Regions from separate parts of the Dactylosporangium sp. CA-139114 genome, predicted to be linked through region 1. Evidence: riboswitches for the same ligand, from Rfam matches in the RefSeq annotation. Region 1 holds a riboswitch; the other holds the start of a gene.
The links. Region 1 has a riboswitch for cobalamin ahead of ACQP2P_RS16125 (hypothetical protein). Riboswitches for the same ligand answer to the same signal wherever they lie in the genome.
Positions count from the first base shown of each region.

Region 2: linked by a shared signal. The riboswitch ahead of ACQP2P_RS11860 (VWA domain-containing protein) and the one ahead of ACQP2P_RS16125 (hypothetical protein) in region 1 are both predicted to bind cobalamin.

Region 1 is NZ_CP192080.1:3,548,174-3,556,003, reverse strand. It holds gene ACQP2P_RS16130 (hypothetical protein) at 1-91, shown strand, start outside; gene ACQP2P_RS16125 (hypothetical protein) at 213-2,174, opposite strand; gene ACQP2P_RS16120 (hypothetical protein) at 2,317-2,526, shown strand; cobalamin riboswitch at 2,665-2,864, opposite strand; gene ACQP2P_RS16115 (peptidase) at 3,218-4,273, shown strand; gene ACQP2P_RS16110 (hypothetical protein) at 4,297-4,773, shown strand; gene ACQP2P_RS16105 (cell wall anchor protein) at 4,864-6,255, shown strand; gene ACQP2P_RS16100 (hypothetical protein) at 6,252-7,112, shown strand; gene ACQP2P_RS16095 (CbiQ family ECF transporter T component) at 7,118-7,830, shown strand, end outside.
Region 2 is NZ_CP192080.1:2,612,832-2,620,661, forward strand. It holds gene ACQP2P_RS11850 (hypothetical protein) at 1-417, opposite strand, end outside; gene ACQP2P_RS11855 (hypothetical protein) at 539-1,408, opposite strand; cobalamin riboswitch at 1,511-1,635, shown strand; gene ACQP2P_RS11860 (VWA domain-containing protein) at 1,693-3,741, shown strand; gene cobO (cob(I)yrinic acid a,c-diamide adenosyltransferase) at 3,746-4,348, shown strand; gene ACQP2P_RS11870 (cobyrinate a,c-diamide synthase) at 4,342-5,670, shown strand; gene cbiE (precorrin-6y C5,15-methyltransferase (decarboxylating) subunit CbiE) at 5,661-7,184, shown strand; gene cobM (precorrin-4 C(11)-methyltransferase) at 7,181-7,830, shown strand, end outside.

The sequences.
Region 1 (7,830 bases):
GTTCGGCGGCGTCGACCTCGTCGACCACTCCTCCACGGCCGAGCGCCTTAACACCTTCTTCGACCGGCTCGCCGCTCGGCACGCCAACTGACCACCACTCGCGAACGCAACACATACTTCCGGCTGAAAGTCCACTGTGGATGCGCGGGAAGTCGGATCGATAGGCTGCTGATGCCTGCCGTCGGGTTCGGCGAATGGGTGCCGCGGGGTGGCTACGGCATGATCGGATCACGTCCGTGCGCTGGAGCGGCAGCCGCGAGGTAGTGCATGGCCGTGCTTTTCGACAGACCGAACAGACGCATCAGCATCAGCGGGTCGGCTGACTGGGTCGCCTCGTACAAGATGCGGTCGGCGCGCAGCTGTGCGGGGCCGAGCCCGAGCGGCGGGAAGTGGCGCACGATCGCGGTGCGACTGATTTGTGGGTTGAGCGGGTCGAGGGCGGTCAGCCGAGTCACAAAGAGATACGGGTTGGTACTCGTGGGCCACCTCCGCATGCGCTCCCGTAACCATGCGCCGATCAGGTCTTTAGTGGTCTCGTCAATCACGAGGTGGTGGGTCCGGCCGCCGCGGCGATGGATGGTGAGTCGCCATCGCACCCGGTCGAGGTGGTCGAGGCGGATGTCGCGGAGTTCCTCGACCTGCAGGGCGTGCAGTGCCACAAGCGCGACGACGGCTCGGGCCATGGTGTTGGGAACCCGGTCGAGCAGGCCGCGGAGCCGGTCGGACGGGATCGGCCGGACGAGCGGTCGAGCGTGGCGGCCGCGGACGTTGCGGGTCGGGTCGGTGAAGATGCGCCGACGATGGCGTAACGCCTGGAACAGCGATCGCAGGCCGGTGCGCTGGAGTTGGATGGAGCCGCGGGGATGGGCGGCGAGCGCGGCGTCGATGTCGTCGCGCGTGATCGCGGTGAGCGACGGGAACAGGGGCGCCCAGTCGATCAGCACCGGCAGGGTGTGATGCAGGTAGATGTGGACGGCAGCCCAGGACCGTGGTGGGGTGCCGTGGGGTCCTGGGGTTCGCAGAGATTGGGTCCAGGTGGCGACGTCGGCCTGGTACGCCGGCGGGACGGCGGCTTGGAGGCGGCGGGCGGCGCGCTCGTGCGCGTCCGTGCGTGGCTGCCGGTCGTCGATCAGCAGGCCGTGCGTGGCGAGGAACTGCACCACCCGGGCGGCGGCACCGGCGCGGTGCTCGCGTGCGGCGTTGACGACGTCGCTGCGGCGGATCGGTGCTGCGGTCCCGAGCCAGGACGCGATCAGGCGCAGCACGCGCAGGGCGTCGCGGCGGGCCCGGTCCGGCCAGCGGTGCGCTCGTGCGGCCACGGGCGCGGCGGGAAGTCGCTCGGACGGCCACAGCGGCGCCAGCATGTCCTCCGGGTCGTCGCGGAACTCGCCGCGGATCTGCTCGACGTACCACCACAACAGCTCCCGGCCCTCGGCGAACAGGAACGCCATCCGCTCTCGGGGTCCGGACCCCCGGGCGCCTTTGCCGCGCACCACGAACCGGCCCCACTGGCCGAGCTCCCAGTGCACGTCGCCGATGCGCACGGCGCACAGTTCGGCCGCACGGACCCCGGACAGGTAGGCGATCTTCGCCATCACGTAGTCGCGGACCGCGACGTGGTACTTGCGCGCCTGCGGCAGCGCGGCCCGCCACGCGGCGAAGAACTCGAGCATCGCCCGCCGCGACGGCGGCACTCGCAGCCCGAAGTCGCCGCGATGCCGGGGCCGGTTGAACGTGTCCACCGGCGACACCACGGCGGCGCCGAACCGTTGCATGATCTCGCCCGCGTACCGCTGCTCGAGGAACGCGAAATAGCTGTCGATGTTCAGCAGCTTCTTGCGCATCGTCGCCGGAGCCCGCCGGCCCGGGCCGACGAAGTACTGATCGAGCCGGCCCGGCGTCAGTTGCCACGGCACGCACTCGTAGAAGTCACAGACCTCGATCACCGGGCGGATCAGCTGCTGCAACGTGGTCCCCGCCAGCCCGGCGACGTCCCGCGCCCACGTGTACTCCGCCAGGCTGTCCTGGTACAGCGCCTGCTCGTCCTGCGGGCTGCTGCCCGACCGGGCCCGCCGCTGCAAGGTGACGACGTCGGCCAGTCCGCCCGGCTCCGCCCGCGGACTGCTTGCGCGCCCCGGCCGCCGGGCGGCCGGCACGGACCTCACGTGCACCACGAATCCGTGATATCGGCTACCAGCTCTCGGAATCCAGGAGGAGCTCGCGGATTCACCCGTCGGTGCGCCACCGCTGAATCACACTGCTGTAGTTCTCGATCATCCCTTTGCACAGGTCAGGGGCGGTCGTAGCGTCGGGCGCATGGGTGTGGTCGGAGCGTGGGAGACCCGAGATCGCCGATGGCGGGTGGAGGTCGGCGGCGTCGGCGCCATCGCGTGGTATCGGCTCATCGGTCCAGACGGCGATGCCAGGAATCTGCCGAGCCTGAGCGCCCTGAGCGCCGCTCTTGGAGCGGCTGGCCTCGACCTGGCCGAGCTGCGCGAGGCCCACGGCGTCGACACCGCCGCCTGATTCTGGGTCGTCCATCGCCGGGCGGATCGCCACTGAGCCGGAGCTGCAGGGACGACGCCGCAGGGGAACGGCACACGCCGTCACCTGCCGTTGGCGTCGGCCGTCCCGCGCGGCCTCCGACCACCGCCCACCCCCGGTCGGGTGCACGGTGCGCTGGCAGGTCTTCGGACTCGCGGGCCTGACCTTCCGGTCGCCTACTGACCGTCGCTTCCCAGACCCCTTCGGGTCCAGTGCTTCGTTGACGGCGTTCGTTCCCACTTACCGCTGCGGGGCAGTCCCGGAATCACACCGGGTTCCCTGTTGCCACGACCAACCTCACCGAGGCCCGGCCTGACCAGGTGCGGGCAACACCGCATCTGGGTGGCATCGAGAAAGCGAAACACCAGATGTCGTGTCGGCGTGTCGTCATCGCCACACCCGGTCGGTAGGGATTGACGCCGCGACGCCACATCGACAGACTGACGGTCACAACTGCATAGCCGTGCGTTGATGGGGGAAGTCCGGTTGAAGTCCGGCGCTGGCCCGCAACGGTAGACGACCCGCACACCCGTGGTGGTCGTGAGCCCGAGTACCTGTCTGCGCGCGTTGGTTCTGTACCTCCCTACCCGTCGTGGCCCACGGGTCGGAGCCGCCGGGCATCCCGTTTCCGTCCGGTTTCTCTCGACTGCCAGGGCCGGAAAGGCACCGCCTGATGGCAGTCCGCCGGCACCGCGCACGCACCCTCCTCACCGGGGTGCTCACCGCGCTCGCTCTCTCCACCGTCCTGCTCAGCGTCGCCACCGCGCCTGCCGCGGCCGCCACCCCGCCGACCCTCAACCGGCCCGACGCGGCCGCCGGGTGGCTGGCCCGCCAGCTCGTCGACGGCGAACGGTTCGAGGTCGTCTTCGACGGCGTCGCCTACCCCGACCAGGGCCTCACCATCGACGCCGTCCTCGCGTTCGCCGCTGCGAAGGTCGCCGACACCAACGCGACCAAGGCCACTACCTGGCTCGCCCGTCCGGAGATCCTGACCGGATACATCGGCGACGGCACCGAGGCCTACGCCGGCGCCACCGCGAAGCTCGCCCTCGCCGTGCAGGTGCGCGGCGGGAACCCGGCCGCGTTCGGCGGCGTCGACCTCATCACCCGGCTGCGCGGGCTGCAGGCGCCGTCGGGCCGGTTCTCGGACCGGTCCGCGTTCGGTGACTACAGCAACCAGTTCACCCAGGCGTTCGCGCTGCTCACGCTGGGCCGCACTACCGGCGGGGCGCCTGCCTCGGGCGCGGCCTACCTGGCCGGCACGCGGTGCGCGGATGGCGGGTACCCGCTCTACTTCGACCAGCCCACCTGCACCAGCGACGTCGACGCGACCGCCCTGGCTGTGCAGGCGCTCCTGGCCGTCCACCGCCCCGCCGACGCCGCCCCGGCGATCGCCTGGCTGGTGTCGAAGCAGGCCGCCGATGGCTCCTTCAATAACGGCTCCGGTGTGGTGAACGCGAACAGTACCGGTCTGGCCGCGCAGGCCCTCGCCGTCGCCGGCCGGCCCGTCGCCTGGCTGAAGGCCCGCGGCTTCCTGCTGACCTTGCAGGTCCGCTGCACCGGCCCCGCCGCCAATCGCGGCGCGATCGCCTACACGACGGCCGGGTTCGACCCGGCCACCGCCGTGCGGGCCACCGCACAGGCTGTCCCCGGCCTCACCGGGTCCGGGCTGGCGACCCTGTCCGCCGCCGGGGCCCGCCCGGCCGCGCCCGTGCTGGCCTGCCCATGACCACTGTCCATGTTGGAGGGACGATGAGGTCTACCCTGCGCCGCGCCCTGTCCACCGCCCTCGCCGCCCTCGGCGTCACCGGGGCCCTCGTGCTCGCCGAACCGGCCCCCTTGGCGGCGCACGCCGCGGCGTGCGCCCCGTCGACCGGCGTGACGGTCGTCGTCGACTTCGGCTCCCTCGGCGGCGGCGTCGTTACCAGCTGTTTCGCCGGTGACCCGGCGACCGGGCTGGCGTCGTTGACCGGGTCCGGGTTCACCGTCACCGGCACCCAGCGCTGGGGCCTGGCGTTCGTGTGCCGGATCAACGGCCAGCCGACCGCGGCGACCGAGCCGTGCGTGAACACCCCGCCCGCCTCGGCGTACTGGTCGTACTGGCACGCCACCCCCGGCGGCGCCTGGACCTACAGCAGCCTCGGCGCCTCCTCCTACAACCCGGCGATCGGCACCGTCGAAGGCTGGCGCTTCGGCTCCGGCCAACAGCCTTCCATCACCGCCCCCTGACCATCACCCATTCGACCCGGGCGCGGTGCCGCGGCACGACCTGCCGCGGCACCGCATCCCCGGCCCCACCCGGGAAGGCAACCCCTCGACATGCGTCCGCGCCCCTCCCGCAGCGCCGCTGCCGTCCTCGCCGCCACGCTCACCGCCGCGCTCGCCGCCACCGCGGGCGCTCTCGCCGCGCCGAGCCCGGCGCAGCAGGCGGCGGCCCGGGACGCGGCGACGTGGCTGACCACCCAGCTCGAGGACGGGGTGCTGACCAACTTCGGCATGCCCGACATCGGCCTCACCATCGACGCCCTCCTCGCCCTGCGCGCGACCGGCGTCGCCCCCGCCGTCGCGGACCACGTCGCCGACCAGGTCGCCGCGAACGCCGCCGCGTTCTCCTTCTACGAGATCGACGGCGACGGCGACGGCGACGGCGACCTCGACCGGATCGTCGACGCCGGCTCCACCGCGAAACTCCTCCTCGCCGCCGAGGCAGCCGGGCGGGACCCGAAACACTTCGGCGGTCTCGACCTCGACGCCCAGACCCGCGCCCTCATCGCCACGTCCGGCCCGCACCAGGGCCGGGTCCGCGACACCACCCCCGAGGTGTACGGCGGCGACGCGTCCAACACCTTCGACCAGTCCCTCGCGATCCTCGGCCTGACCCGCTCCGGCGGCGCCCCCGCCGACACGATCACCTACCTGATCCGGCAGCAGTGCCCGGCCGGCGGGTTCCGGCTCAACCCCGACCCGGCCGGGACCGCGTGCAGCAGCGACGACGTCCCGGACGTCGACTCGACCGCGATCGCGGTACAGGCCCTCCTCGCCGCCGGTCTCGCCCCCGGCGCCGCCACCGCGGCGGCGAAGGGTGTTGCCTGGCTGGAGGCGAAGCAGGCGCCGGACGGCTCGTTCGTCAACGGGCCGCAGCAACCCGATCCGAACCTGCCGTCGGTGGCCAACAGCAACAGCACCGGCCTCGCCGGTGAAGCCCTCGCCGGCGCCGGCGCGACCACCGCTGCCGGCAAGGCCGCCACGTGGGTCGCCGCGCTTCAGCTCACCACCGGCACGGACAAGGGCGCCCTCGCCTACTCCGCGACCGCGTTCGCGGCCGGGGCGATCGACGACATGACCCGCGACCAGTGGCGCCGCGCCACCGCCCAGGCCCTCCTCGCCCTCGTCCAGATCCCGCTCGGCGACATCGGCAAACCCGGCACCGGATCACCGTCCGCCTCGGCCAGCCCGTCGGCGTCACGGTCCGCGTCGCCGAGCCCGTCGGCGAGCGCCACGGTCAGCCCGTCGCCCACCGCGTCGGCGAGCAGCTCACCGTCGGCGTCCGCGTCGAGCGCATCCCCGACGGCGACCGCGACCACGACGGCGCCGGGCGGGAACCTGCCGGTCACCGGCGACCCGATCGTGCGGATCGTCGCCCTCGCGATCGTGCTGCTCGCCGCCGGCATCGTGCTCGTCGTCGTGGCGCGGCGGCGCCGCACCCCATGACCCGCCCACTCCTCCTCCTTCGGGCGGCGGCCGCGATCCTCGTCGCGGCCGCAGCAGGCGTCGCCGTGCCCGCCGCTCCGGCGATGGCGGGGACGTCCGGGTACTGCCCGGACAGCTCCGGGGTGACGGTGGTGGTCGACTTCCACGAGCTCGGCGGCGGCGTGGTCATCCGCTGCGCCCCCGGCGCCCAGGACAGCGGCCTCACCGCGCTGCAGCATGCCGGGTTCACCGTCGCCGGCACCACCCGCTGGGGGCTGGCGTTCATCTGCCGCATCGAGGGCAAACCCACCGCCGCCACCGAACCGTGCATCGACACCCCGCCCGCCACCGCCTACTGGTCCTACTGGCACGCCCCCAACGGCGGCACCTGGACCTACAGCCAGCTCGGCGTCAAGAACCGCACCCCACCCCAAGGTTCCTTCGACGGCTGGTCGTTCTCTAAGAACCACACCGAAGGCACCGCCCCCACCCCCGGCGCCACCCCCACCCGGCCCGCACCCCCACCCCCGCCGGCCACCACCAGCCCACCCCAGTCGACCGGTGGCGCCACCAGCGGACCGACCCGCGGCCCCGGCCCGACGACCCCCGCCGCCACCACGGGGCCGGCCGCGTCCACACCGGCGCCGAGCGATACCGCCACCGCGCTCGGCCCGCAGCCGTCCGCCTCCGCCACGGCGGCGACGGCGACCGCGACGGCCCCATCGCCGGCGAGCGCCCCGCCCGGGGACGTGGACGCGGTGCGGACCGCGGCCGGGGTGCCCGTCGGCACCCTCGCCGGGATCGGGCTGCTCGTCGTGCTGGCCGCGGTCGGCGGGTTCACGGTGTGGCGCCGCCGCCGCGCCGGACCGGACACGTGAAGGTGATGGTGGTGCTGCCGCGGGCGGTGCATCCGGGGGCGTGGTGGCTGTGGGCGCTCGGCCTGGCCACCGCGGCCAGCCGCACCACCAACCCGATCATTCTCGCCCTCATCGCGACCGCCGCCGGCATCGTCGTCGCCCGGCGCCGCTCCGACGCGCCGTGGGCCCTCGCCTTCCGCCTCTACCTCATCCTGGGCGGGCTGATCGTGGCCAGCCGGCTGCTGTTCCGGATCGTCTTCGGCGGCGGGGGCGGCACCCACATCCTGGTCACCCTGCCCGGGGTCCCGCTCCCGGCGTGGGCCGCCGGGATCCGGCTGTTCGGGCCGGTCGCCGCCGAAGAGCTCCTCGGCGGCCTCTACGACGGGCTCCGCCTCGCCACCATGCTCGTGTGTCTCGGCGCCGCCAACGCCCTCGCCAACCCGAAACGGCTCCTCAAGCTCGTCCCCGCCGCACTGTATGAGGCGGGGACGGCGGTCATCGTCGCGTTGTCCGTCGCGCCGCAGCTCGCCGAGAGCGTCCTGCGGGTCCGCCGTGCACGACGGCTGCGCGGCGGCGCCGGGAAAGGTGTCCGGGCGCTGCGGGCGATCCTGCTGCCCGTTCTCGCCGACGCCCTCGACCGGTCGCTGACCCTGGCCGCCGCGATGGACGCCCGCGGCTACGCCCGCGCCGGCAGCACCCCCCGCCCGATCCGGCTCGCCGGTGGCGCTCTGGTCGTGGG
Region 2 (7,830 bases), 940 kb from region 1:
GGAGCGCGGGGTGCCGGTGCAGGACGTCGCCCCGTCGGCCTTCGCGGTGTAGGTGTAGTCGAGCTTGAGCGGCACGAGCGCGAGCGGGCTGCCGGCGGCGAGCGCGACGTTGAACGCGGCGTAGTCCACGTGGCCCTTGGCCAGCGAGTCGCCCTTCGACAGCGACGAGTAGGCCGCGGTGTTGGCCGGGTACTTCACCGTCACGCCGGCGCCGCTCGCGGTCACCTTCACGTCGCAGACGTCGCTGGTCGCGGCCCACATGGTGCCCACCCACCCCGTCTGGCCCGGCAGCATCGGCGCGAGCACCGGCACCACCAGCCCGAAGTCCGGCGCCGCCGCGGAGGCCGGGGCCGCCGCGGGAACGATGGCGGCCGCGCCGGCGGCACAGGCGAGGGCGATGGAGGCGGTACGGCGCATCGGAGGGGTCCTTCCCATGACGACTGCTGTCGACCGGCTGATCGGCGGCGGACGGGGCGGGTTGAGGCCGGTCGTGGTTCACCTCCGGTTCGGCCGGGGTCGATTCGGGTTCCCGGGGGGCCTAGCCGCTCAGGGCGACCCAGGACTCGTACTGGTGCACCGCGATGCCCGCGAACGCCGGGTACCGCTGGGCGGCGGAGTCGACCGCGGCCAGGGTCCGGTGCAGCTGACCGGCGGTGGTGCCGTGGAAGGTGCAGTACGCGCAGTCGCCCAGGGCCTGCGTCTCCGCGCCCAGGCGCACCGGCTTGGCGACCCGCCCGGCCCGCCGCAGCAGGTCGTCGGCGACCCCGACCATCGAGTTGGCGCCGGTGGCGGTGTTGCGGTAGCTCATCACCGTGACGCCGGAGACGCGGGCGAGCACGGCGTCGGCCAGGTTCACCCCGCCGGCGAGGGTCACGGTCGGCAGCCAGAAGGGCACGTCGGCCTCGAGCGGCAGGTCCGTGGCCGTGGCCGTCTCGTCGAGCAGTGACAGATACTGCGGTACCAGTGATGCCTGGTCCTGGCTCCAGGAGGGCAGCAGGTAGGGCTCGACGTCCAGGTGCAGCCCGTGGAACAGGCCCGTGGCCGCGGCGCCCTCGGCCCAGGCCAGCGCGGTGGCGTGGTCGGTCGTCCAGCCGGGCTCCCCGCCGAGCGCGTCGAGCATGATGCCGGCCGCGTCGCACAGCTCCCGCAGGCGCCGCAGCCGTGCGGTGTCGTCGGTGCGCGGGTCGTAGTACGCGAACAGCGCTCGCACCCCGTTGGCCGCGGCCCAGTCCACGACCGGCCCGGGATCGTCGTGCTCCCACAGCCACATCGCCCGCGTGCCCGGCGGCGCCACCGAGGTCTCCGGGGCCAGCCCCGGCAGCCGCGGCGGCGTCGCGGCGATCAGGGCGACCGCCACGAGGAGCGCGCACAGCAGGGTCTGCGCGGCCGAGTCCAGGACGCGCCGCATGCCCGTCCCATCGGCCGGCCGGTGCGGATCGTGAGGGTCACACCGCGCCACGTTGACGTGCCGGTGGCCGGTGGGACACGATGGCGGGCGAGCGGTATGCGGAGGAACCCGGTGCGAGTCCGGGACGGTCCCGCCACTGTGACCGGGGAGTCGCACCTCAGCACGGACCACGGCCGGCGACGGCCGGGGCGGGCGAGGGGCGGCGCGGAACCGGCAGTCAGGAGACTCCGGCCGCTCGCAACAGCCGCCTCGCGGGCGCGGACCCGCCGAAGGGAAGAGTGCCCGTGACCCCGCCGTATCCGTTCTCGGCCGTCGTCGGCCTGGCCGATCTGCGCCTCGCGCTGCTGCTCACGGCGGTCTCGCCGGCCATCGGCGGGGTGCTCGTCCGCGGCGAGAAGGGCACCGCCAAGTCCACCGTCGTGCGGGCCCTGGCCGCGTTGCTGCCCGAGGTCGACGTCGTCGCCGGCTGCCGCTTCGCCTGTGACCCGGCCGCGCCCGACCCCGAGTGCCCGGACGGCCCGCACACTCCCGGCGCGGGCACCCAACGCCGCCGGTCCGCCCTGGTCGAGCTGCCCGTCGGGGCCACCGAGGACCGGGTCGTGGGCACCCTGGACCTGCAGCGGGCCCTCGGCGACGGGGTGAAGGCCTACGAGCCGGGCCTGCTCGCCGCCGCGCACCGCGGGGTCCTCTACGTCGACGAGGTCAACCTGCTGCCCGACCACCTCGTCGACCTGCTGCTCGACGCCGCCGCCATGGGCCGCGCGCACGTCGAGCGCGACGGCGTGTCGGTCAAGCACGCGGCCCGCTTCCTGCTCGTGGGCACCATGAACCCCGAGGAGGGCGAGCCCCGGCCGCAGCTCGTGGACCGTTTCGGGCTCGTCGTCGGGGTCGCGGCGCCGCAGGAGGCCGCGCCGCGGGCCGAGGTCGTGCGGCGGCGGCTGGCGTACGAGGCCGACCCCTCGTCGTTCGCCGGGCGCTACGTGGCCGAGGACGCCGCCCTGGCCGCGCGGATCGTCAGCGCCCGGGCCCGGCTCGGGGCGGTGGCCCTGCCCGACGCGCAGCTCGACCGGATCGCGCGGATCTGCCTGGCGTACCGCGTCGACGGCCTCCGGGCCGACATCGTGGTGGCCCGCACGGCGGTCGCGCTCGCGGCCTGGCACGGGCGGAGCGTGGTCACGAAGGCGGACGTGCGCGACGCGGCCCGGCTGGCGCTGCCGCACCGGCGCCGGCGGGACCCGCTCGACCCGCCGGGGGCCGACCGCGACCGCCTCGAAGAGGTGCTCGAGCAGGAGGCCGGGCCGGACGAGGACCCGCCTCCCGGCGACGGCGGCCCGCCCCCGGACGATGACCCGGTTCCGCCCAGCCCGACGGATATCTCGGACATGCCCGACTCGCCGGAGTCGGAGCGGGCCGGGGCCGGGGACCCGCCGCCGCCGGTCGCGCCCGAGCAGCGGCCGCCGGTCGAGCCGAACGATGGTCCCGTTACCGACAAATCCGATTCGCGGGGCGAATCGGACACGGCGGACGTGGGCGCGGGGGACGCGGGGGACCCGTCCGGCGCGAGCGTCGGGGCGCCGGGGCAGCTGGCGTTCGCCGGGGTGCCGTACAAACCGAAGCTGCTCAGCATCGCGGGCCGGGCGAACCGCGAGGCGGGGGCGCACGCCGGCCGCCGCTCGCCCGCCCTGTCCCGCCACGGCCGCGTGGTGCGCTCCCGCGCCCCGCTCGGCGGCAAGCTCACGAGCATCCACGTGCCCGACACCATCCGCGCCGCCGCGCTGCGCGGGTCGAGCCGCGCCGAGGCCCGCGACGTGCGCGAGGCGGTCAAGGTCGGCCGTGAGGCGAACCTGGTGCTGTTCGTCGTCGACGCGTCCGGCTCCATGGCCGCCCGGCAGCGCATGGGCGTGGTCAAGACGGCGATCCTGTCGCTGCTGCGCGACGCGTACCAGCGCCGGGACAAGGTCGGGATGGTCTCGTTCCGCGGCCACGACGCCACGCTGGTGCTGGAGCCGACCGCGAGCCACGAGGTCGGCGTGGTGCGCCTGGCCGAGCTGCGCACCGGGGGCCGCACGCCGCTGGCCGCCGGGCTGCGCCAGGCCGCGCGCACCCTGCACGGCGAGCGCCGCCGCGACGCCCGCCGCCGCCCGCTGCTCGTGGTCGTCACCGACGGGCGCTCGACCAGCGGGCCGGACCCGCTGAGCGTCGTACCGCTGCTGCACGGCGTCCCCGCGGTCGTGGTCGACTGCGAGCAGGGCCCGATCCGCCTCGGCCTCGCCCGCCGCCTGGCCGGGGCCCTGGACGCATCCTGTATTCCACTCGCGAGCCTGGGAGCCTAGTCAGATGCCGCAGGGCAAGGTCGAGAACGTGCCCGACGACGGGCTCACCACCCGCCAGCGCCGCCGCCAGCACGTGCTGGCCGTGCACACCGGGCAGGGCAAGGGCAAGTCCACCGCCGCGTTCGGCATGGCCCTGCGCGCGTGGAGCGCCGGCTGGCCCATCGCCGTGTTCCAGTTCGTGAAGAGCCCGAAGTGGAAGGTCGGCGAGGAGACCGCCCTGCGCGCGCTCGGCGCGACCGGCCAGGGCGGCAGCGTGGTGTGGCACAAGATGGGCGAGGGCTGGTCGTGGATCCAGCGGCCCGGCACCGAGCGCGACCACGCCGCCGAGGCGGCCGAGGGCTGGGCCCAGATCAAGCGCGACCTGGCCGCGGAGGCGTACCGCTTCTACGTCCTCGACGAGTTCACGTACCCGATCAAGTGGGGCTGGGTCGACATCGCCGACGTCGTGGAGACCCTGCGCGAGCGGCCCGGCAACCAGCACGTGGTCGTCACCGGCCGCGACGCGCACCCCGACCTGCTCGAGCTGGCCGACCTGGTGACCGACATGACGAAGGTCAAGCACCCGATGGACGCCGGGCGAAAAGGCCAGCAGGGCATCGAGTGGTAGCGCGGCTCGTCATCGCGGCCCCGGCCTCCGGTCACGGCAAGACCACCGTCGCGACCGGCCTGCTGGCCGCGTTCGCCGCGCGGGGCGAGCGCGTGGCGCCGTTCAAGGTGGGGCCGGACTACATCGACCCCGGCTACCACGCCCTCGCCGCCGGACGCCCGGGCCGCAACCTCGACCCGGTGCTCGTCGGCGAGGACCTCGTCGGGCCGCTGTTCGCGCACGGCTCGGCCGGCACCGACCTGGCCGTGGTCGAGGGCGTCATGGGCCTCTACGACGGGCGCACCGGGGCCGGCGAGTTCGGCTCCACCGCGCACGTGGCCCGGCTGCTCGCCGCGCCCGTCGTCCTCGTCGTCGACGCGACCGCCCAGGCGCGCTCGGTGGCCGCGCTCATCCACGGCTTCCGCACGTTCGGCGACGGCATCCACATCGCCGGCGCGATCCTCAACCGCGTCGGCTCGGACCGCCACGAGCAGATCCTGCGCGACGCCTGCGCCGAGGTCGGCACGCCGGTGCTGGGCGTCCTGCGCCGCCACGACGCCGTCGCCGCCCCGTCGCGCCACCTCGGCCTGGTGCCGGTGGTGGAGCGGTCGGCGGAGGCGGCCGCGTCGGTCGCGGCCCTGGCCGGGCTCGTGGCCGCGAGCGTGGACCTGGACGCGGTGCTGGCCGTGGCCCGCGCCGCCCCGCCGCTGTGCGCGCCGCCGTGGACGCCGGCCGTCGCCGAGCCCGTCGCCGGGGCGCCGGTCGTGGCGGTCGCGGGCGGCCCAGCGTTCTCGTTCGGCTACGCCGAGACCGTGGAGCTGCTCGCCGCGGCCGGCGCTCAGGTGGCCACAGTGGACCCGCTGCGGGACGAGGCCCTGCCCGCCGGCGCCCGCGCGCTCGTCGTGGGCGGTGGTTTTCCGGAGGTGTACGCCGAGCAGCTCTGCGCCAACGAGCCCCTCCGCCGCGAGGTGGCCGCCCTGGCCGCGGCCGGGGGCGCGATCGCGGCCGAGTGCGCGGGCCTGCTCTGGCTCTGCCGCACCCTCGACGGCCGCCCGATGTGCGGGGTCCTGGACGCCGAGGCGGTCATGACGCCCTCGCTCACGCTGGGCTACCGCGACGCCGTCGCCCTGTCCGACAGCGTCCTCGCCCCGGCCGGCACGCGCGTGACCGGCCACGAGTTCCACCGCACGCGCGTCACCCCGGCGACGGGCGCGGCCCCGGCCTGGGCGTGGCGCGAGGGCCGCGACGGCTTCGTGTCCGGCGCCGTGCACGCCTCCTACCTGCACCTGCACTGGGCCGGCCACCCGGGCTTCGCGCACCGCCTGGTGGCGTCGTGCGTCTAGTGCTCGGTCTCGGCGCCCGCCCGTCGACGGACCCGGCGGAGGTGCTCTCGCTCCTGCGCGAGTCACTGTCCACCGGGTCACTGTCCACACTGGACGGCATCGGCGCGGTGGCCACCGTGGACGCCCGCCGCGACCTGGCGGAGTCGGTGGCCGCCGAGCTCGGGTGCGCGGCGGTCTCCTTCCCGCCCGAGCGGCTGGCGGCCGTGGCGGTGCCGTCGCCCTCGGCGCGCGTGTCGCAGGCCCTCGGCACACCCAGCGTCGCCGAGGCGGCCGCCCTGCTCGCCGTGGCCGGCCCCGCGGTGCTCACCGTGGGCAAGCGCTCCTCGCCGGGCGCCACGATCGCCGTCGCCGCGCCGGCGCCCGACGTCGTCGTCGTGGGCATCGGGGCCGGCGGGGAGCTCAGCGCGAAGGGCGCCGCCGCGCTGCGCGACGCCGAGGTCGTGTTCGGCGGCCCGCGCCAGCTCGACCTGCTTGCCGGCGTGGGCGCCGAGCGGGTCGCGTGGCCGTCGCCGCTCGTGCCCGCCCTGCCCGGGCTGCTGGCCGAGCGGCACGGGCGGCGCGTGTGCGTGCTCGCCAGCGGCGACCCGATGCACCACGGGATCGGCACCACGCTGGTGCGCCTGCTCGGCCCCGCCCACGTCACCGTGATCCCGCAGCCGTCCTCGGTGTCCCTCGCCTGCGCGCGGCTCGGCTGGGCGGTCGAGGACACCGACGTCGTGCGCGACGCCGCGCTCCTGCGGCGGTTCCTGCACGACGGCCGCCGGGTGCTCGTGCTCTCGGCCGGGCGGCAGACGCCCGCGGAGGTCTGGCGCATCCTGGAGGAGACCGGGTTCGCCGGCAGCGCCGTCACGATCCTCGAGGACCTCGGGGCGCCGGACGAGCGGGTCCACCACGACCCGGCCGCGGCGCGCCCGCTGAACATCGTGGCGGTCGAGGCGCGCGGCGGCGCCGGGATCGCCGTCGTGCCGGGGATCGACGACGGGCGGTACGACTCCGACGGCCAGCTCACCAAGCGCGAGATCCGGGCCGTCACGCTCGCCGCGCTGGGGCCGCGCCCGGGGGAGCTGCTGTGGGACGTGGGCGCCGGCTCGGGCAGCATCGGCATCGAGTGGATGCGGGCCCACCGGGCCTGCCACGCGGTCGCCTTCGAGCGCGACGAGGACCGGGCCGGGCGGATCCGGCGCAACGCCGAGACGTTCGGGGTGCCCGGGCTGCGGCTCGTGCTCGGCTCCGCCCCCGCGGTCCTGGCCGGGCAGCCCCGGCCCGACGCGATCTTCATCGGCGGCGGGTTCACGGCCCCGGGCGTGTTCGACGCGTGCTGGAGCGCGCTGCGCCCCGGCGGCCGGCTCGTCGTCAACGCGGTCACCATCGAGTCGGAGCGGCTGGTGGCGGAGCTGCAGCAGCGCTACGGCGGGGAGCTCACCCGCCTCGCGGTGCACCGCGCCGCGCCCGTCGGAGGGTTCCTGGGGTGGCGGCCGATGCTCCCCGTGACGCAGTGGATGGTGCGCACGTGACCGTGTACTTCATCGGGGCCGGCCCGGGCGCGGCCGACCTCATCACCGTGCGCGGCCGGGACCGCCTGGCCGCGGCGCCGGTGTGCCTCTACGCCGGCAGTCTCGTGCCGGTCGAGCTGCTGGAGCACTGCCCGCCCGGAGCCCGCCTCGTCGACACCGCGAACCTCGACCTCGACCAGATCGTGGCCGAGATCGTCGCCGCGCACGAGCGGGGGCTCGACGTGGCCCGGCTGCACTCCGGCGACCCGTCGGTGTTCAGCGCGATGGCCGAGCAGCTGCGCCGGCTGGACGCGGCCGGCGTGCCCTGCGAGATCGTGCCCGGCGTGCCCGCGTTCGCGGCCGCGGCGGCGTCGCTCGGCCGCGAGCTGACCGTCCCCGGCGTCGCGCAGTCGGTGATCCTGACCCGCACGGCCGCCCGGGCGACCCCGATGCCGCCCGGCGAGGACCTGGCCACGCTCGCCGCCGCGCGCGCGACGCTCGTGCTGCACCTGGCCGTCCAGCGCATCGACGTCCTCGCCCCCGAACTCGCCTCGCACTACGGCCCGCAGTGCCCGGCCGCCGTGGTCGCCTACGCCTCCCGGCCCGACGAGGTGATCCTGCGCGGCACCCTGTCGGACATCGCCGAGCAGGTCCGCGCGGCCGGCAT